Regions from separate parts of the Arthrobacter sp. THG-b23 genome, predicted to be linked through region 1. Evidence: riboswitches for the same ligand, from Rfam matches in the RefSeq annotation. Region 1 holds a riboswitch; the other holds the start of a gene.
The links. Region 1 has a riboswitch for S-adenosylmethionine ahead of AC5RVD_RS05675 (O-acetylhomoserine aminocarboxypropyltransferase/cysteine synthase family protein). Riboswitches for the same ligand answer to the same signal wherever they lie in the genome.

Region 1 (10,459 bases):
TTCCTGAACGCCACGGAGTCCTTCCTGGAGGAGGAACCAGAGCTGGCGCAGGCCGTGGTGAACGCCTACGAGAAGGCCCGCGCCTGGGCCGCCGAGAACCCCGCGGAAACCGCGCAGATCCTGGCCGATGTTGCCGCCCTGGACCTCGAGGTCGCCACCAAGGTGATCAGCGAGCGCAGCAACCTGGACGTGGAGGCCGCCCCGGGCGAGAAGCAGCGCGCGGTGCTGGAGAAGGTCGGTCCGGCGTTCGTCGAGACCGGCGACGTGAAGAGCCAGGCCGACATCGACGAGGCCCTCGCCACCCTGCTCGACGACTCGCTGGTGAAGAAGGCCGACCCGTCGGCCATCAAGGAATCCTAATGACTCACCTCGGCAATCCCGGCGCATCCGGCAACAGCGTTTACGCCACCAATCAGGAAGGCCTCGCGGCCACCGGCGTCCTCAAAACGGCGGGTGCGCCTGGGCCGGATCAGAACGGCCCCTCACCCCAGTCCCCGGCCAACGGATGGTCCCCGACCGGGGTGCTCGGCAACGGCTGGGCCCGCCTGCTCCTTGGCCTGCTGCTGCCCGCCGCCCTGCTCGCAGCCTGGCAGTGGAGCACATCCGCCGGCCTGTTCAGCTCGGTCCAACTGCCGGCACCGGGTGCGGTCATCGACGCCGCGGTCGACCTGATCCAGCGCGGCGAACTGGCCCAGCACGTGGCCATCTCCACCCAGCGCGTGCTGCTCGGCTTCGCCTTCGGTGCCGCCCTCGGCCTGGTCTTCGGCGCGCTGATCGGGCTGTCCAAGGTGGCCGATGTGCTGCTCTCCCCCACCATCGGGGCGCTGCGTGCGGTGCCGTCGCTGGCGTGGGTGCCGCTGCTGATCCTGTGGATGAAGATCGGCGAGGACTCCAAGGTCACGCTGATCCTGATCGGCGCGTTCTTCCCGGTGTTCACGACGGTCTCGCTGGCGCTGCGCCACGTGGACAGGAACCTGGTGGAGGCCGGCCGCGCCTTTGGACTCAAGGGCGTGAAGCTGCTGACCACCGTGCAGCTGCCGGCCGTGGTGCCCGCCGTGTTCTCCGGACTGCGGCTGGCCCTGGCACAGGCGTGGCTGTTCCTGGTGGCGGCGGAACTGATCGCCTCCTCCATGGGCCTGGGCTTCCTGTTGACGGATTCGCAAAACAACGGCCGCACCGACCGGCTGCTGCTGGCCATCGTCCTGTTGGCCATCATCGGCAAGATCACCGACGCGCTCCTGGGAGTTGCGGAGAAATGGGCAGTCAAGAGATGGGCATAGAAGTAGCCGAAACCGCCGGCGGTCGCCGCACCGCCGGAAGCACCGCCGTCGTGCTTGAAGAGGACCTGGCGCCCTACCGCGACCAGGTGACCGACTGGCCGGAGCCGCAGACCGAGGCCGAGCGGATTGCCTTCTGGGAGCGCGCGGCGGCCCGGCTTCAGTGGGCCGAGCCGTGGCACACCGCGCACTCCGCCACCCCGGTGGACACCGCGGGGCGGCGGGGACCGGAGCTGCGCTGGTTCGACGGCGGCAAGCTGAACGCCGCGGTCAATTGCGCCGACCGGCACGTCGCCGCCGGCCGGGGAGATAAGGTGGCGCTGCACTTCGAAGGCGAGCCCGGCGACCGCCGCACGGTGACCTACCGCGAGCTGCAGGAGCTGGTCTCGCAGGCCGCCAATGCGCTGCTGGCGCTGGGCGTCGGCAAGGGCGACCGGGTGGTCATCTACCTGCCGGTGCTGGTGGAAACGGTGGTCATCACCTTGGCCTGCGCGCGGATCGGGGCGGTGCATTCGCTGGTCTTCGGCGGCTTCTCCGCGGAGGCCCTGAGGTTCCGGGTGGAGGACACCGGCGCCAAGCTGCTGGTCACCACCGACGGCCAGTACCGCCGCGGCACCGCCGTCCCGGTCAAGGCCAACGCGGACGCGGCCGTTTCCGGCGACAACGCGATCGAGCACGTGCTGGTGATCAACCGCACCGGCCACACGGACATCAACTGGGTGGAAGGCCGCGACGTGTGGTGGCACGACGTCGTCGAGACGCAGCCGCGCGTCCACGAGGCCCAGGCGTTCGACGCCGAGACGCCGCTGTTCATCATGTACACCTCGGGCACCACCGGCCAGCCCAAGGGCCTGGTCCACACCACCGGCGGCTACCTGACGCAGGCCTCGTTCAGCCACTCGTACCTGTTCAGCAACCCGGACCCGGCCGCCCGCGAAGACGACGTGCACTGGTGCACCGCGGACCTGGCCTGGGTAACCGCGCACACCTACGAGATCTACGGGCCGTTGAGCAACGGCGTCACGCAGGTGATCTACGAGGGAGTACCGAACGCCCCGCACCCCGGCCGGCACTTCGAGGTGATCCAGCGCTACGGCGTGACCAGCTACTACACCGCGCCCACGCTGGTCCGGTCGCTCATGGGCTGGTTCCCGGACGGCATTCCCGCCGGGTACGACCTCAGCTCCATCCGCCTGGCCGGCACGGTGGGCGAGGCCGTGAACCCGGAGGCCTGGCGCTGGCTGCGCACCCAGGTGGGGCGGGATTCGCTGGTCGCCGGGGACCCGGCGTCGGGAGTGCCGATGGTGGATACGTGGTGGCAGTCGGAGACCGGGGCCACCGTGCTCTCGCCGCGCCAGACCGATACGTCCTTCAAGCCCGGCTGCGCCACCCGCGCCTTGCCGGGGCTGGCCACGGACATCGTGGACGACGGCGGCGCCCGGGTGGGTGCCGGGGAGCAGGGCAACATTGTGGTCACCAGCACCGGGCCGGCGATGGCCCGGACGGTGTGGGGCAATCCGGAGCGCTACTTCACGTCCTACTGGGAGAAGTACGCGGCGCAGGGCTGGTTCCTGGCCGGCGACGGCGCCCGCTTCGACGCCGACGGCGACACCTGGATCCTGGGCCGCACCGACGACGTCATCAACATCTCGGGGCACCGGCTGTCCACGATCGAAATCGAGTCCGCGCTGGTCTCACACCCGGCGGTGGTGGAGGCCGGCGTCTGCCCGACCTACGACGCCAAAACCGGACACGCCGCCACCGCCTTTGTGGTGCCGCGCGACAAGTCGCTGATCGGGGCGGCGGCCGGGGACGGGAAGTTGGAGCAGTCGGCGGAGGTTGCGGCCGGTGACTTGATTGCCGGGCAGGCCGAGGGACAGACGGCGGCGGCCGTGGAGGCCGCGGCAAAGCGGGCCGCCGCGGTTGCGGCCTTGCGGGAGCACGTGGCCACGCAGATCGGGCCGATCGCCAAGCCGCGCGATGTGGTGTTTGTGCCCGACGTGCCCAAGACCCGCAGTGGCAAGATCATGCGCCGGCTGCTGACCCAGTTGTTCGAGGGGACGGAGCTGGGCGACACGACCAGCCTGCAGAACGAGCCCTGCATCGCGCAGATCCAGGCAATCTGCGACGCACGGTAAAGTTTTCCGCCTTCACTGGTCAGGGCTGTCCATGTCTTGGCTGACCGCTGAGCGTTTTCCCTAGTCAGCGCCAGAGGCCGCTCCAAAAGGTGGACAGTTGCTGCAGAACTTGGACAGCCGGCCTGCCGCCTGCATGACTCCGGGGGTAACCTCTGGCGCTCAGGCAACACGCCGCAACATCGTCATGACCTCGGCGACAACGTTCTGGGGCGTAAAGACGAGATCCTCGTACACGTACCGCAAGGTTGGAAACCCGCTGAGCATGCCGGCGTTGTTCCTTTTGCGGTCCTTCTTGAAAGTCGCCCGGTTCCAGTGGAAGTCGAACCCATCGAGCTCAATGATGATTCGGCCTTCCACCACCATGTCCACTCGTCCAAGCCCCTGAATCGGCACCTGGGTTTCCACCCGAAGCCCGACCGTGCGGAACAGGTCGCGGGCGATAATCTCGAGCGGCGAATCGGCGTCGTCACCGATGCTCAAAACGACTGCCCGACGCATGCCGTTGCGTTTGCCAGGAAGCAGCTCCACCAGTTCGGCTTTGGTGACGACACCCCTGCGCACGGCCGATTCTGCTAAGACCAACGCCTCCAGCCGAGGCCGGCATCGGATGGCGTGCAGTACGCAGTCCAGGATGCTCACGTAGCTCCCAAGCCGCTGCCTCCCCAGCAGTTCGCCTCGGTGCTGGACAGTGGACGGCGGCTGCCGGCTATGGAGCGTCCACAGGTGCAGTTGATCCGGGTCTTTGATCGTCCAAAGCCCTAGTTCCCGAGCCGCTGAAATGCAGGTAATTAGTCCGTTGGCCAGCACGGCTACGCGTACGTTCGCATCAGCCTTCTCCGTACCGACGATTCCTTGGCGGAGCACAGTGATCGCGCCGTTCTTCACGGCTGCCTGAATCTGGTCCCGGCTGAAACCGCAGCGGGCCAGTTCGCTGGCCGGGAGTGTTCCACCGCGCCGTTCAACGTAACCAGCTATCGCCTCGTCCATATCCACGAGCATGGAGGCTGCGGCCGCGGACAGCTAGATCGCCGCACTCCCTGTGGAAAACGTAATGAGTGGCCTCGGCAGACCTTGGGATCTAGAGAGGTGGGCGTGCCTCTACAGGATGTGGCGCACCACGACGTGTGCGTCAGTAGCGGCCACCGAATTGGTAGATCTGCGTACGGACCTTGTCCCGGTGCTCCTCCATCAAGGCTTCCTTCGCGGCCCCGGCTTGCCAGGCTGAACGGAGCCAGCGGACCGCCGCGGCCAGGCCATGGAAAGTGGCGGTTGCGAAATTCCCGTCAGCGCTCAAGACGCCAGTCCGTGTAGCCGCGTGCACCGGCTGCGACAGGCTCAAGGGCGCGTCTGCATTGCTCGGGCGAGCGGTGGCAGTGGCCGGACGGCCCGTCGCAGTCGTGGGACGGACCAAGCCGGCCGCGGACTGGCTGGAGCGGTAGGTCCGGTCATCGACGTCGAGGAAGTGCGGGGCATGAGTTGAAGTAGTCATGGATTCAGAATCCGCGCATCGGCCATCGCCGGCCACGATTCGGTCCAGCCCGAATCCTCGACCGGCGTAACCGGCAACCTTACGCTGTTTTCATGCACATTACGCTCAGCAGCGAGGACCTCACCAAGGTCCGGTTCGAGGCGGCGCCGCTGGGCGAAACCGTCGCCAGTTTGCGCGCCCTGCAGGTGGGCACTCCTATCCACCGCCCATGGATCGAGGCCACCAAGCGGCGCATCGCCGAGTCGGCCGATCCACAAGCCCGCGCGCACCTGCGCCTGCTGACTGCGCTGGTTCCACCGAAGGGCTTCCTGGCCGACTCCATCACGCCCACCCCCAAGCACCAGGCCACCTTCGCGGAAGGACTAGCCGCCGTCGCCGAGGTTGCGCCGGAGCTGTGGCAGCGCGACGTCACCCACCTGCTGGCCCAGAACCCGGCCGACTACGCGCGCGGGGAACTGCAGCAGCTGGCGGAGGATATCGACGCGGGCATCCCGCGCATCACCACAGCCCTCGAATGGTACTGGGGCACCGCCGTCGAGCCGGTATGGCCGCGCCTGCGGTCCGTGCTGCTGGCCGATATCGACAGCCGGCTGGCCCAGCTGGCGCGCGACGGCATCCTGGAAGTGTTCAAGAGCCTGCACCCCAGCGTCCGTCCCACTCCCACCGGCCTGGAAATCATGCGCGGCTGTGAGGCCGACGACGTGCCCGAACCCGGCGGTGGGCTGCTGCTGGTGCCCAACGCGTTCGTCTGGCCCAACACCTTGGTGCTCAACGTGCGGCCGTTCGTGCCCACGCTGACCTACGCGCCACGCGGCGTCGGCCGGCTGTGGGAAGCCAGCCGCGAGGCGACGCACAGCCCGGTGGCGCGGCTGCTCGGCAAGACCCGGGCGCAGATCCTCGCCCAACTCGATGTCCCGATGACGACGACGCAGCTCGCCCGCTGCCTGGACCTCGCCGCCGGGACGGTCAACGAACATCTCAAGGTCATGTCCGAGAGCGGTTTGGCGGCCACCATGCGGTCGGGCCGCGAAGTGTTTTATCGGCGGGCCGAAACAGGCGAAGCGCTGCTGGCCCGGCTGTAGAGACCGGGCACGACCCCGGGACTGTCCACGTTTTGCGGGAGGCTTTTGCGTTTGTCCTAGTCAGCGCCAGACTCCGCTCCAAGACATGGACAGTTCCTGCTGAACGTGGACAACCGGTCACGTTCAGCAGCGCCCGTTCCTCGGCGGGGTGGCCCCCCGTTCCTTGGCGGGGTGGGTCAGGGTTCCTTGGCGGGGTGGGGCTATTCGTCGCGGGCGACGGTGCGCTTCCGTCCAGGGGTAGCCCCGGCCGGCGCCGGTGCGGCGCCGGCTCGGCTACCCGCCTAGTCCTCCCGCAGGGCGCGCACCAGCGAGTCGAACCTTTCGTTGCCCGCCAGGTCCTCGATCAGGACGGCCTTTCCGTCCGGCCCGGCCAGCGGGATCCTCCAGTTCGGGTACTCGTCCGCGGTGCCCGGCTGGTTCTGGGTCCGCCTCTCCCCCACGGCGTCGGTGAGGGCAACGCCCAGCAGCACCGAAGGGGTCTGGGCGATAAACGCGTGAAGGGCCTCAACGGTGCGTTGTTCGGAGGTGGCGCCGGCGCCGTCGTCGTGCTCCGCAGCCGGCACCCGCGAGCGCACCAGGGAAAGCACCGCCTCTTGGGCCGCCTGGTCCAAAGCCCGTTCCTCCTCGACCGGACGGTTCAGCAGGCCCAGTGATTCGCGCAGGTCCACGTGCTCGCCGGCAAGGTAGCCGGCGGTGGGCGGCAGGTCGTGCGTGGTGACGCTCGTGAGGCAGGAGCGACGGTACCCCTCCGGCGGGCGGGGGCTGGCGCCGTCGTACTCGAACCACAGGATGGAGGTGCCCAGGATGCCGCGCTCTGCCAGGTAGTCCTGCACCCCCGGCTCGAAGACCCCGAGGTCCTCGCCGATGACGACGACGCCGGCCCGTTCCGCTTCCAAGGCGAGGATGCCGATCAAGGCCTCGTGGTCGTAATACACGTAGGAACCTTCGCCGGGAGGGCCGCCGACGGGGATCCACCACAGCCGGAACAGGCCGAGGATGTGGTCCACCCGGATGCCGCCGGCGTGCCGCAGGATGGTCCGCAGCATGTCCCGGTAGGCGGCATAGCCGGATTCCGCCAAGCGGCGGGGATGCCACGGCGGCTGGGACCAGTTCTGGCCCTGCTGGTTGAACATGTCCGGCGGCGCGCCCACCGAGATTCCGGGGGCCAGGACGTCGTGCAACATCCAGGCGTCGGCGCCGGTCGGATGGACGCCGACCGCGAGGTCATGCATGATCCCGATGTTCATTCCGGCTTCGACGGCGCGGCGTTGCGCCGCCTCGAGTTGCTCGTCGCACAGCCACTGCAGCCACTGGTGGAACTCGATGCGGTCCTTCAGCGCGCTGCGCTGCGACTCGATGAACGCAGGGTCCGACCACTCGGGAGCGCCTGGCGGAAGGGTTTCGGAGAGCGCGCACCACAGGGCAAAGCGCTCCAGCCCCTCGCCCTCGTGACTGCGGAACTCCTCGAATCGCTGCTGCCGTTCCGCGGATCGGGGCACCGCATAGACCGCTTCCAGCGCCTCCAGTTTGGCCGCAAAAATAGGGTCGCGGTCCAGAATGCCGGTGTCCAGGTTCACCTCGTGGAAGTTGTTGGTCAGCGGGAGGTCCTTGGATTCCGGCACGTCCTCAACCCGCAGGTAGAGCGGATTGACGAACCGGCGCGTTGTGGGCAGGTAGGGCGAGGGCTCCACCGGCGGCATGGGTTGTGCCGCGTGCAGCGGGTTGATCAGGACGAAGCCGGCACCCTTGGCGGCGGCCGTTTCAGAGAGGCGGGCTAGGTCCGCGAGATCACCGATGCCCCAGGACGACCGCGAGCGCACCGAGTACAGCTGTGCCATCAGGCCCCAGGTCCGGGGAAGCTTGTCGGCGGTGGTGAGCCGCCGCGGGGTGACCACCAGCGCGCACTGTGCCAGGCTGCCGGATGGTTCCGCGGCCGCGCCGGTTCGGGTCGCCGTCGCTTCCGACAGTTCCGCGACCTCCAGCGTGTGCCAGCCCAGCGGGAGGTCGGCCGGCACAACCGCCGCGAAACGTCCGCCCGGATCACCTTCGGCGCCAGACCTGCCGGACACCACCTCGACGTCGCGCGAAGACCCGTCCTCCAACAGGACCCTGGCCCGCGGGCGGAGGCCCGCGCCGACATTGACTGGAGCCTCGGTGGCGGTGCCTTGGCGAAGGACGACGGCGGGCGGCAGCGTGCGCTGCAACGGCTCGAGCTCGGCGGCACGGAGGGATGCGGCGACATCGTCGTCGGTTGCGCAGGGGACGTCCAGCGCGGTGAGGACGGCAACCAGGGTCGCCGGTCCGACTTCTTTCTCGCCGCCGTCCCAACCGCGGAAAGTAATGCCGACACCGTGTTCCTGTGCGAGGCGCTGCAACGCCGAGAGCTCAGCCATAGACCCAATCTACGGGAACTACGCGGACCTTCGCCGGGAGGTCGGCGCAACCGGCAGGCTCACAGCAGGCGCGGTTCCCGTCCCACTCGCGGCCGGGCACCGCCGTCGTGCTGGGCATGCGCAGCTCCAACCGAAGGCGTGCGCCGGCAAGGCCGCCATGGGCGCCCAAACCGGGCACCGCCGTCGTGCTGGGAATTTTTGGACAGGACGCAACGCGGCTCAACATTTTTTGGCGCCGCGGCAGTTGGTTGCGAGAATGGACGCGACCATCCCGAGCGGTTGAGAGATCTGGCTCTTTGACACCGCAGCAACCATCCGGCCTACCGGAAAGGTGCTACCGCCAGAAGCGATGGAGAGAGCGCAAGCAATCTTTGATCCGGACGACGCCCGCGCGGTGCCGCCAGGACCGTCATTGCCCGGGAATCCTAGTTTTGAAGGAGCAACCGCCTGATGGCTGAACGCACATTCGGTTTCCGCACCCGTGCCCTGCACGCCGGCGGCACGCCCGACGCCGAGCACGGTGCCCGGGCCGTACCGATCTACCAGAGCACCTCGTTCGTGTTCAAAGACACCGACGACGCCGCCAACCTCTTCGCGCTGCAGAAGTACGGCAACATCTACTCCCGCATCGGCAACCCCACGGTCGCCGCGTTCGAGGAGCGCATCGCCTCGCTCGAGGGCGGCATCGGCGCGGTGGCCACGTCCTCGGGCATGGCCGCCGAGTTCATCACTTTCGCCGCCCTCGCCGGGGCGGGCGACCACATCGTGGCGTCGTCCAAGCTCTACGGCGGCACCATCACCCAGCTGGACGTGACGCTGCGCCGGTTCGGCGTGGAGACCACGTTTGTCGACTCCAACGACCCGGCCGACTTCGCCGCGGCCATCGGCGAGAACACCAAGGCCGTCTACACGGAGATCGTGGCCAACCCCTCCGGCGACATCGCCGACCTGGCGGGGCTGGCCGCCGTGGCGCACGACGCCGGAATCCCCCTCGTCGTGGACGCCACCTTGAGCACGCCCTACCTGATCCGCCCGATCGAGCACGGCGCGGACATCGTGATCCACTCCGCCACCAAGTTCCTCGGCGGCCACGGCACCACTCTGGGCGGCGTCGTCGTCGAATCCGGCCGTTTCAACTGGGGCAACGGCAAGTTCCCGCAGATGACCGACCCGGTGCCCAGCTACGGCAACGTGTCCTGGTGGGGCAACTTCGGCGAGTACGGCTTCCTCACCAAGCTCCGGTCCGAGCAGCTGCGCGACATCGGCCCGTCGCTGTCCGCGCAGTCCGCGTTCCAGTTGCTGCAGGGCGTGGAAACGCTGGCCCAGCGGATGGACGAGCACCTGGCCAACGCCCGCACGGTGGCCGAGTGGCTGGAAGCCGACGAGCGCGTCTCCTGGGTCAGCTACGCCGGCCTGCCCGCGCACCCGCACTACGAGCGGGGCAGGAAGTACCTGCCCAAGGGCGTGGGCTCCGTGTTCAGCTTCGGCGTCAAGGGCGGCCGCACCGCCGGCCAGAAGTTCATCGAGTCGCTGCAGCTGGCCAGCCACCTGGCCAACATCGGCGACGCCCGCACCCTGGTGCTGCACCCGGGATCGACGACCCACCAGCAGCTCACCGCCGACCAGCTGGTGGCTGCCGGCGTGCCGGAGGACCTGATCCGCATCTCCGTAGGCCTGGAAGACGTGGACGATATCCTCTGGGACCTGGACCAGGCGCTGGCCGCCTCGCAACAAGCAGGCGCCGAGCACGGCCCCAGCCGTGACCATGAGGACGACGCGTTCAACACCTCCGAGTTCGCCTCGCCCAGCTATGCCGGCGAGTCCTGCACGATCCCGGCAGCGCGTGCCGCCCGGACAGAGCCCGGAACGCGCGTGGTCGAGTCCGTGGAAGAACTGATCGAAGCCGAAGAAGGAGCCGCCAAGTGACCGCGACACCAGAACGCACCTGGATCGGCCCGTCCGCCGCGGAGCGGCTGAACATCCTGCGCAACACCAAGTCCATCGCCATCGTCGGCGCCTCCGACAAGCCGAGCCGGGCCAGCTACTTCGTGGCCACGTACCTGCTGTCCAGCTCGCCGTA
Region 2 (10,459 bases), on a different contig from region 1:
CTGATCTTCGCCACCGGGCACTGGATGCGGATCGTGCCCACCAGCTGGGACATTTTCCCGAACGCGCTCTCCGCCGTGCTGCAGTACGCTTCGCTGGACTGGCCGCTGGAGAACGGGTGGGTGAACTACAACGCGCTGCAGCTGCTGACCTACTTCGCGACCGTCTTCATCGCCGCCCCGCTGGCCATCGTCTCCGGCCTGCGCACCTCCGCCGCCTGGCCCAAGCGGGCAGCGGTCAACAAGTACTTCCCGATTGAGGCGGCCCGGGCCATACACTTCCCGGTGATGGTGTACTTCGTGGTGTTCATCATCGTGCACGTGACCCTGGTGCTGGCCACCGGAGCCCTGCGCAACCTCAACCACATGTACGCGGCTACGGACGACGGCGGATGGACCGGCTTCTGGATCTTCGCGGCCTCCATCGCGGTGACGGTGGCGGCCTGGTTCCTGGCCCGGCCGATCTTCCTGCGGCCCATCGCCTCGCTCACGGGCAAGGTCACCAGCCGCTGACCATGCAAGGCCGCCAGCGGCTGACGGGCAAGGCCGCCAGCGGCTGACGGCGCGACTTCAGACCGCGTGGCCGCCTGACCGCTGCCGGAGGGAGCACCGCTACACTGCTCCCATGATCACCGTTGCGGCCATCGCCGCGTGCACTGTCTTCGCGCTGCTGGCCGTCTTCCAGATCCTGCTTGCCGCGGGCCTGCCGCTGGGCCGGTTCGCCTGGGGAGGAAGCCACCGTACGCTGCCGGCGAAGCTGCGCCTTGGAAGCGCGGTCTCGGTAGTCCTGTATGCGTTCTTCGCGTTCATCATCATGGACCGGGCGCAGCTTCTCGACACGCTGCCGGAGACCGCGTCGCTCGTCTTGATCTGGATCCTGACGGTGTACCTGTTCGTCGGCGTCCTCATGAACGCGATCTCGCGCAGCAAGCCCGAGCGGTGGACCATGACGCCGGTCGCGTTGGCGCTGGCCGCGCTGAGCCTGGTGGTTGCCCTCGGCTGACAGGCTTCCCTGCCCTTGGCCGGCGGGGCGTGCCGGCCGTTGGCGGAGGCGGGGGAGGGGCTTGCCCTGCGGGCGGGGCGGCCTCACGATTGGTTCACTACCGGCCGATCGGGAGGAAGCAATGCAGGTCCGTTTCCGCCGCGCACTGACAGCCATTGCCGTGCTCGTCACCGTCCCGGCGGTTCTTGCCGGCGGCCTGGTCTTCTGGCTGCGCTTCAGTCCCCGGCCGCTGGCGGTGCTGCTGCGGGTGCTGTCCGAGCGGGACGGCCGGCGCACGGCCCGCGCCATGGCAAGGCACGTGCCGGACGGCATCAGCGAAGTGTTGGATCAGGAGTACCTCAGCAACCACGGGCATACCCACCTGGACGTGTTCTTCCCGGACAAGGCGGCCGAGGATTCGCTGCGCCTTCCCACGATCGTCTGGATTCACGGCGGGGCCTGGATCTCCGGCACCAAGAACGACGTCGCCAATTACCTTCGGATCCTCGCCTCCTACGGCTTCACCGCCGTGGGGGTGGACTATTCGCTGGCCCACGTGCGCCGCTACCCGGCCCCGGTGCGCCAAACAGCCGCCGCGCTGCGCTACCTGGAGCACAATGCCGACCGGCTGCACATCGATACCGAGCGGATCGTGCTGGCCGGGGACTCGGCGGGCGCACAGATCGCTGCGCAACTGGCGCTGGTCATCGCCGACCCTGACTATGCCAAGAGGCTGGGCATTGCCTCGCCCACCAGGCCGGACCGGCTGCGCGCCGTGCTGTTGCACTGCGGGGCGTACGATCTATCGCTCGCCGGGGCGGACCAAGCCGGGAACCAGAACTACCTGCGGACGGTGCTGTGGTCCTACACCGGGGCAAAGGACTATCTGGAGCGGCCGTACATCGCCCTGGCCTCCGTTGCCCGGCATGTGGGCGCCAACTACCCGCCGGCTTTCGTTTCTGCAGGCAACACCGACCCGTTGCTGCCGCACTCGCTCGGGCTGGTCGAAGCGCTGCGGGCCAAGGGCGCGGTGGTGGAGGAGTTCTTCCCCCAGACGGACGCCGGGCTGGGGCACCAGTTCCAGTTCAACCTGGAGCTGGAGGCGGCATGGCAGGTGCTGGAGCGCAGCGTGGCGTTCCTCCGCCGCCACACCGGGTGAAGCTCCGGACACGCTGAGCCGCCACTGGTGAACCGCCGCACGGGGCCGGGGGGATTAGCCTGTGCTGCGAGTGGGGCCATCGGGCAGGGCCCCGAAAGTGCTACGAGGCAAGATCTTCGGTGTCTGCGTCACCGCGGGTTGCCGGCGCCGATGCCTCCCCGGGCGTCGCCGTCGTACGCTGGGAACCTGCCCAGCGAAGGGGGAACTACCAATGGACGAGGCCGGATCCCGGCTCATTTTCGGGTGCATGGGTTTGGGCGGGGGCTGGGGGAGCGGGCCGCTGGAAGCGGCCGACGTCGCCGCCGCGCATGCGGCCGTCGCGGCGGCGCTGGAGGCCGGGATCACGACGTTCGACCACGCCGACATCTACGCCCACGGCAAGGCCGAGGCGGCGTTCGGGCGGGTGCTGGCCGAACGTCCCGAGCTGCGCGACTCGATCCAGCTGCAGGGCAAATGCGGCATCCGGCTGCCGGTCCCGGGCCTGGCCGGGCAGTACGACTCCTCGCGCGAAGCCATCCTGGCCCGCACCGACGAAAGCCTGCGCCGGCTGCATACCGATCACCTGGACACGTTGCTGATCCACCGGCCGGATCCGCTGGCGCCGGCCGAAGAGATCGCCGCGGCGTTCAACGAGCTCCGGATGGCCGGGAAGGTCCGCCGGCTTGGTGTCTCGAACATGTCCGGCGACCAGATGCGTTGGCTGCAGTCGGCGCTGGACGAGCCGCTGGCGGTGAACCAGCTGGAAATGAGCCTGTACCGACGCGACTGGCTGGAGTCCGGCGTGCTGGTGAACCACCCGGACGGAACGGGCACCAGCTTCCCGCACGGCACCTTGGAATACTGCGCCGCCAACGGGGTGGAACTGCAGGCCTGGGGCGCGCTGGCCTAGGGCCGCTACAGCGGCCGTGCGGCAGGCCTGGCCGAGGCGGCGGCCGGCGCGGGAACGCCCGCCGCCGGGACCGGTCAGAATCACGCCCGGCCGGCAGAGGGGGCTGTGACAACGGATGCTTCCGCACGGGCGGATGCCCCACTCTCCGCGGACCATTCGGCCGCTGCCCTGGTCACGGAACTTGCCCGGGACAAGGGCTGCCCTCCGGAAGCCGTGGTGCTGGGCTGGCTGCTGCGGCATCCCGCGGGCATCCGGCCGGTCATCGGTACCAGCAGCCCGGACCGGATCCGGGCCTGCGCCCAGGCGGAGGCGGTCGGAGCGGCGATGACCCGCCAGGAGTGGTACTCCCTGTGGGTGGCGGCCCGGGGCAGGCCGCTGCCCTAGCTGCCGGCTGCCGCCGGTGCGGGAACTTTCCGCCTAGACGAAGGCTGGCTGTTCCAGCCGGCGGAACCCGGAATCGTGGAAGATCAGGGGCTCGTGGGTGCCGTCGTGCGTGGACAGGCCGTGCACCTGCAGCAGCACGACGTGGTGGTCCCCGGCCGGGACCTCCTGGTGCACCGAGCAGTCCAGCCACAGCGCCGCGTCGTGCAGGAACAGCGCGCCGTCGTCCGTGCCGTGCAGGCGGAGTCCGGCAAAGCGGTCACCGTTCTTGGACGCGATCTGGCGGCAGACGCCGTCGTGCCCGGTGCCGAGCACCGAGACGCCGATCCGGTCGGCCCGGCGGACCACCGGCCAGGTCCGGGAGGTGTTTTGCACGGCGAACATCACCAGCGGCGGCTCGAGGGAGACGCCGACGGTGAACGAGGAGGCGACGATGCCCTGGGGCTCGCCGTCGATGATCGCGCACAGCGCCGCGATACCCGAGGGGAAGCGGCCGAAGGCGGAGCGCAACGTGTTTGGTGTCAGGTCATTGTGTAGCGACATGGCGTCCTTGGGGCTTGGGCGCATCCGCTGCTGCCGGGCTGCTGCGGGAGGATACGCGTACTTGCCTGCCGACATACCCGGCGGGCCGAATCATCACCTGGAGCACCCCGCTACGGTAGAGGGTTGCCGGCCAACCAGCCAGGGCTGTGCAGTTGGCACTCTTGATTCGTCTCCACGCTAAGAGCGGGGAAGGGCCTGGGTCAAACGCCGGTAACACTTCGTCAAATGCCGCGTATTACTTCCGGCTGCCCACGGTTGCCGCCTGACGGCTGTTGCCCGACGGCTGGCGCCCGACTGCTACTGGGCGACGCCGCCGGGGCGCACGGTCTGTTGGCGGAACGGATGCGCCGGGTAGACGCCCAGAATGCGGATTTCCGAGGTGAAGAAGTCCAGTTCCTCGAAGGCGTGGACCATGGCCTGATCGTCCGGGTGGCCTTCGACGTCTACCATGAACATGGTGGCGGCAAACTCGCCGCCCACCATGTAGCTCTCCAGCCTGGTCATGTTTATGCCGTTGGTGGCGAATCCGCCCAGGGCCTTGTACAGCGCCGACGGCACGTTCCGCACGCGGAACACGAAGCTGGTCACGGCCGGGCCGGGCAAATCTTCGCGGGACGGGACCGGCCGGCGGTCGGCCAGCACCACGAACCGTGTGGTGTTCGTCGGATCGTCTTCGACATTTTCGGCGAAGACTTCCAGGCCGTAGAGCTCGGCGGCCATCGGGGGCGCCAGCGAGACTTTGGCCGGGTCGTTCCACTCGGCCACCTCTCGGGCCGAACCTGCGGTGTCGCCGGCGATCACCGGAGTGAGCCCGAGCCTGCGGATCAGTTTGCGGCACTGGCCCAGCGCGTGGATGTGGCTGTGCACCTCCCTGGCCTGCTCCACGGTGGCCCCGGGTATGCCCAGCAGGCTAAAACGGATCGGCAGGAAGAATTCCTCCACGATCTGCAGGGTGGTCTTGGGCAGCAGTGCGTGGATGTCCGCCACCCGGCCGGCGATCGAGTTGTCGATGGGAATCATGGCCAGTTCGGCCTCGCCGCCCGTGACGGCGGCGAAGGCGTCCTCGAAGCTGGCACACGGCACCGCTTCCCAACCGGGGCGCACTTCCAGGCAAGCCATATGGGAGTTCGAGCCGGGTTCGCCTTGGTACGCAATTGCTGGAGCCATGGGCGAAATTATTCCACCGGGGCCGGTCGTTGCTTCATTCCGGAGGTCCGGCCGGCGTCACATAACATGACCGGCCCGCAGGCGGCTCAGTAAAGATGGGATTCCTGGGTGATGCCGTAGGGCACGTCGTCGCTCAGCTCCACGGTGAACTGTCCGGGGCCGGTGCGCGTGACCAGGATGCCGCAATCGCCGTCGAGGGCCGCGATCTTTTGCAACTCGTCGACCGCAGCATTGAGAAGATCGTGCGCCTCGGAAGCCGTCTGTGCCGTCAAGGACTTGGTAGCCAAGGAGGTGGCCATGGTTCTGCCTTTCGTGGCCGGAGGTTTCCGCAGAGGAGAAAACGCGGGATGGAAGCTTCCGGCCGGAACGAGCCTGCCATGCGGAACGGTGCATGGAAGTTTACATTCTGCCATCCCAATGGACATCAGATGAATTTTGGAGGGGCGTGGCGTCAGAACGGGTTCAGCAGCCGGTGGACGAACTGCCGGGTGCGCTCTTCCTTCGGTTCGCGCAGCACCTGTTCGGGGTGCCCGCGTTCGACGACCACGCCGCCGTCCATGAACACCACTTCGCTGGCCACTTCACGGGCGAAGGCCAGCTCGTGGGTCACCAGGGCCATGGTCCAGCCTTCGTCGGCCAGTTCCTTGATCACGTGCAGCACGTCGCCCACCAGTTCGGGATCCAGCGCCGACGTTGGCTCGTCGAACAACAGCAGCGAGGGTTTGAGCGCCAGGGCCCGGACAATGCCGACCCGCTGCTGCTGCCCGCCGGAGAGCTGATGCGGGTACTGGTCTTCCTTGCCGGACAGCCCGACGCGGTCCAGCAGCGACCTGGCCTCGCGCACGGCTTCGGCCTTGGGCCGCTTCTGGACCTGGACCGGGCCCTCGATGATGTTCTGCAGCACGGTCATGTGCGGAAACAGGTTGTAGTGCTGGAACACCATGGCGCTGCGGTCACGCAGGGCGGCGATCTGTTTCCGGTTCACCGGCAAACCGAAGTCCACGGCTGGGCCGCCGGAAAAGGCGACCCGGCCGCCGTCGGGGGTTTCCAAGCCGTTCAGGCAACGCAGCACTGTGGTTTTGCCCGATCCGGAGGGCCCGATGAGGGCCAGCACCCCGCCCGTCTGGACGGACAGGTCGATGGACTTGAGCACCTGGTTGCTGCCGAAGGACTTACGCAGCCCCTCCACGGAGAGCACGGGCCCGGCTGCGGCGCCGGGCTGCGGCGCGGGGGCCGCAGGGATTTCAGTGGGCGACATAGCGTTCCAGTCTCTTCTCCAGTCGGGACTGCCCGGCGGACAGCACCAGGCAGAACACCCAGTAGACAACCGCGGCCTCTATGTAGAGCAGCATGAACTCCTGGCTGAACGCCGCAATCTCCTGCGCCGCACGGAACGCCTCGGTCACCAGGATCAGCGAGGCGAGGGAGGTGTCCTTGACCAGGGAGATGAAGGTATTGGACAGCGGCGGCACCGATACGCGCGCAGCCTGCGGCAGGATGATCCTGCGCAGGGTGGTGGTGCCGGCCATCCCGATGGTGTGGCCGGCTTCCCACTGACCCTTGGGGACCGAGAGGATCGCGGCGCGTATGATTTCTGCCGCATAGCCGCCCACGTTCAGTGAGAACGCGATGATCGCGCTCGGCCACGGGTCGAGCACCACGCCGATCGACGGGAGGCCGTAGAAGATCACGAACAGTTGGACCAGCAGCGGGGTGCCGCGGATCACCGACACGTAGGCGCGGGCAATGCCGGCCAGGAGCCGGTTGCGGCTCAACCTCATGAGGGCAACGACCAGCGCTAGCGCCAGGCCGATGGCGAAACTGGCCAGCGAGAGGGGGATGGTGCCGGTCAGCCCGCCCTGGACGATAGGCCAGAGCGAACTGCCGACAAGCTCCCAGTCGATGTCCATACGGCTACGTTAGCGTTTCCCTTTAGACCCAGCCCCTCTACTTGCTGACGTCCGCGCCGAAGTACTTCTCGGAGATCTCCGCCAGCGTCCCGTCCGCGCGCAACTCCTCCAGCGCCGTGTTAAAGGCCTCCACCAGGTCGTCGCTGCCCTTCTGGAAGGCGAAGGCGCTCTGCGTCTCTTCGTCGGTTTCGGCGGCTACCTTGATGGCTTTGTTGTTGTTGGTGGCCTGGTAGTCCAGGTAGGTCAGCTTGTCGTTGACGGTGGCGTCCACACGGCCCTGCTCCAGCAGCGAAACCGCCTGCGCCCAGCCCTCCACGGCCTGCACTTCGGCGCCGGCGGCCTTGGCCAGTTTGTAGAAGTTGCTGGTCAGGGACTGGGCGGAAGTTTTGCCCTCCAGATCCGCCAGGGAGGAAATGTCGTTGTTGTCCGACTTCACGACGACGACGCCGGTGCTGACGGTGTACGGATCCGAGAAGTCGTACTTGGCCAGGCGGTCTTCGTTGATCGAAACCTGGTTGGCGATCACGTCGAAACGTCCCGCGTCCAGCCCGGCGAAGATGGCATCCCACTGGGTCTCTTCAAACTGCACGTCGACGCCGAGCTTCTCCGCCACCGCGGTGACGATTTCGACGTCGTAACCGGTCAGGTCGCCGGTGCCGTTTTCGTGGAAGCTGAACGGGCGGTAGGTCCCCTCGGTCCCCACGGTGATCACGCCTGCGTCCTGGATCTCCTGCAGCGTGGTCGCGGCGGCAGAGGTCGCCGGCTCCGACTCCGACGGCGAGGACGTGCTGCAGCCGGCCAGCACCAGGGCGGCTGCTGCGGCGGCACCGAGGACGGACAAACGACGACGAATCATGGTGGAAAACCCCTTGTGGTGTGGGACGAAAAGCCAACCGGCGGGTGACCGGCAAACGCTGAACGCTAGCACGTACAACAACGGGTACCTCAAGATATGTTCCGAACTGTGTCGGCAATGTGAGCAGCGGCACTCCCGGAGGCGCGCACCGGCGTCGTTATGCTTCTATTCCGCCGCCACCCGCACCACGAGTGCGCCCGGATCGACGCGCATCATCAAACGGGAACCCATGCCAATATGGTCCCCGTCCAGCTGCATCTCCTGGGGCCGGCCGGCGTAGATCTCCACGTGCTTGCCCTGATAGTAGTCAACTGAAGGATCCACGCTCCGGCCGCGTTTGGCGAGCCCGGCCAGCACGCCTAGCCAGCCCAGCCGGCCACGCGGGGAGATGGTCATGATGTCCAGCAGGCCGTCGTCGAGCTGCGCACCGGGGAACATCTCGAATCCGCCCTGGATCTTGCCGCAGTTCCCGCCCATCACGCTGCGCATTCGCAAGGTCATGGGCTTCCCGCCGTCGATAGTGAGCGTGGCGCGGACCGGCTTGCCCGGAAGGTTGCGCAGGCCGGCTTCCACGTACGCCAGCCAACCAATACGGTCCTTGAGGCCGTCGTCGGTGCCGCCGATGACAGCAGCGTCGAACCCGAGACCGGCCATCACAAGGAACACGGAATCGCCGCCCGATTTGTCCACGGTGGCCCGGACGACGTCGATCCGCCGGTCCCGGCCGGCCAACGCGATGCCGACAGCGGTCTCCGGGTCGTCAACCGGCAGGTCCAGGTTGCGGGCCAGCAGGTTGCCGGTGCCCAAAGGGATCACGCCCAGCGGCGTGTCCGTTGCCGCCAGCCGGCCGGCCACCCGGCGCACCGTCCCGTCGCCACCGGCGGCGATCACCAGGTCGACCCCCGCTTCCAGCGCTTGGTGCGCCTGGCCGGCGCCCGGATCCTCCAGCGTGGTCTCGAGCCAGAGCGGCGGCTGCCAGCCGGTTTCGGCGCACAGGCCCTCGACCAACGCCACCAGGTCAAAGTTGAACTTTTTGGACGGGTTCCAGACCACCGCGGCACGGCGGGAACCTGGGGGAGCGGATTCGGTCATGGTGTCCTAACTGTCCTGTTTGCCGGCTCCAAGGCCGACGTCCCGACGGAACCCATTCAAGCACCATCCGGCCCGCGCCGCCCGGCTCGACATCGCTGCTGGCCGCTTATAGGTTCTAACAGGACACCCTCGGATCCGGGAGAAGAATTGCTTCGGCGCGCACTTGCACTCATCATGGCCCTGCTGATGACGGTAGCGGTGGCTGCCTGCGCCCCGGAGCGGGAGTCGCCGGATCCGACCGCCCAGGCCCTGGCGGAAGGGCTGACGGCCAACGACGTGTCGAACGTCGCCTTCGCCGATGCCACCGGCGCCCAGGTGCAGGAACAACTGGCCGGGCTGACCGAGGGCATGGGCCCGTGGGAGCCCGAAGTCACCGTGACCGGCGTCGAAGAGGTCGAATCCAACCTCTTTCGGGCCACCCTTTCCTATGACTGGCCGGTGCCGGATGCGGAGCAGGGCTGGAGCTACACCACGAGGGCGGACCTGCACTACGCCGAGGACGCCTGGCAGGTCCGGTGGACGCCCGAAATCCTGGAGCCCTCGCTTGCCGAGGGCGAGCGGCTGGTGCTGTCCACCGAGGAGCCGCAACGCGGCCAGATCCTCGACGCCGAGGGGAAGGCGATCGTCAAGAACCGCCCGGTCAAAATCGTCGGCATCGACAAGACAGGCCTGGACAAATCGGCCGCCGAGGACTCCGCGCGGGCGCTGGCCAAGCTGGTGGACATCGACGCCGCCGGTTACGCGGAGAAGGTTGCCGCCTACGGACCGAAAGCTTTCGTGGATGCCATCACGCTGCGCGAGGACGCCTTCGACGACCTGGACCAGAAGAAGCTGAAGGACGTCGACGGCTTCCTGGCGGTGGATGACCAGATCCCGTTGGCGCCCAGCCGCACGTTCGCCGCGCCGGTGTTGGGATCGGTGCGGGAGGCCACGGCCGAGGACATCGAGAAGTCCAAAGGCACGGTGGGGGCGGGCGAGACCGTCGGCTCGTCCGGCTTGCAGGCGGCCTTCAACACCGAGCTCTCCGGCACGCCGGGAGTCACCGTCTCCGCCGTCGGGCAGCCTGCCGAAGAAGGCGCCGAAGCGCCGTCCCGGCAGCTGTTTCGCCAAGATCCGGTTGACGGCGAAAACGTGAAGACCACGCTGGTGCCGGACCTGCAGTCGGAGGCCGAGGAGATCCTGGCCGACATCGACTCGCCGAGTTCGATCGTCGCGCTGCGGCCGTCGACCGGTGCCGTCCTGGCGGCGGCGAACGGCCCGGACAGCGAAGGCTACAACACTGCGTTCCTGGGCCAGTACGCCCCGGGTTCCGCCTTCAAGATCGCCACCGCGCTGGGCCTGCTGCGCAACGGCATGACACCGGCCTCCGCCGTCACCTGTGATCCGGAACTCGTGGTGGACGGCCGCAGCTTCGAGAACGCGGACAGCTATCCCGCGGCCTTCACCGGGGAGATCACCTTGACCGAGGCCATCGCCCACTCCT

Region 2: another riboswitch for S-adenosylmethionine. It lies ahead of AC5RVD_RS01585 (flavin reductase family protein); the one in region 1 lies ahead of AC5RVD_RS05675 (O-acetylhomoserine aminocarboxypropyltransferase/cysteine synthase family protein).

Annotation. Positions count from the first base shown of each region.
Region 1 covers NZ_JBNHGM010000002.1:422,216-432,674, forward strand. The annotation lists gene AC5RVD_RS05640 (aliphatic sulfonate ABC transporter substrate-binding protein) at 1-360, shown strand, start outside; gene AC5RVD_RS05645 (ABC transporter permease) at 360-1,280, shown strand; gene AC5RVD_RS05650 (acetate--CoA ligase) at 1,256-3,415, shown strand; gene AC5RVD_RS05655 (endonuclease domain-containing protein) at 3,575-4,402, opposite strand; gene AC5RVD_RS05660 (hypothetical protein) at 4,545-4,904, opposite strand; gene AC5RVD_RS05665 (ArsR/SmtB family transcription factor) at 4,997-5,986, shown strand; gene malQ (4-alpha-glucanotransferase) at 6,268-8,379, opposite strand; SAM riboswitch class I at 8,643-8,735, shown strand; gene AC5RVD_RS05675 (O-acetylhomoserine aminocarboxypropyltransferase/cysteine synthase family protein) at 8,830-10,305, shown strand; gene AC5RVD_RS05680 (CoA-binding protein) at 10,302-10,459, shown strand, end outside.
Region 2 covers NZ_JBNHGM010000001.1:321,742-332,200, reverse strand. The annotation lists gene AC5RVD_RS01605 (cytochrome b/b6 domain-containing protein) at 1-510, shown strand, start outside; gene AC5RVD_RS01600 (hypothetical protein) at 623-1,000, shown strand; gene AC5RVD_RS01595 (alpha/beta hydrolase) at 1,122-2,138, shown strand; partial or broken gene AC5RVD_RS01590 (aldo/keto reductase) at 2,350-3,411, shown strand; gene AC5RVD_RS01585 (flavin reductase family protein) at 3,445-3,951, opposite strand; SAM riboswitch class IV at 4,004-4,118, opposite strand; gene AC5RVD_RS01580 (prephenate dehydratase) at 4,249-5,118, opposite strand; gene AC5RVD_RS01575 (hypothetical protein) at 5,205-5,417, opposite strand; gene AC5RVD_RS01570 (amino acid ABC transporter ATP-binding protein) at 5,570-6,376, opposite strand; gene AC5RVD_RS01565 (amino acid ABC transporter permease) at 6,363-7,022, opposite strand; gene AC5RVD_RS01560 (amino acid ABC transporter substrate-binding protein) at 7,066-7,884, opposite strand; gene AC5RVD_RS01555 (diacylglycerol/lipid kinase family protein) at 8,050-8,976, opposite strand; gene AC5RVD_RS01550 (penicillin-binding transpeptidase domain-containing protein) at 9,151-10,459, shown strand, end outside.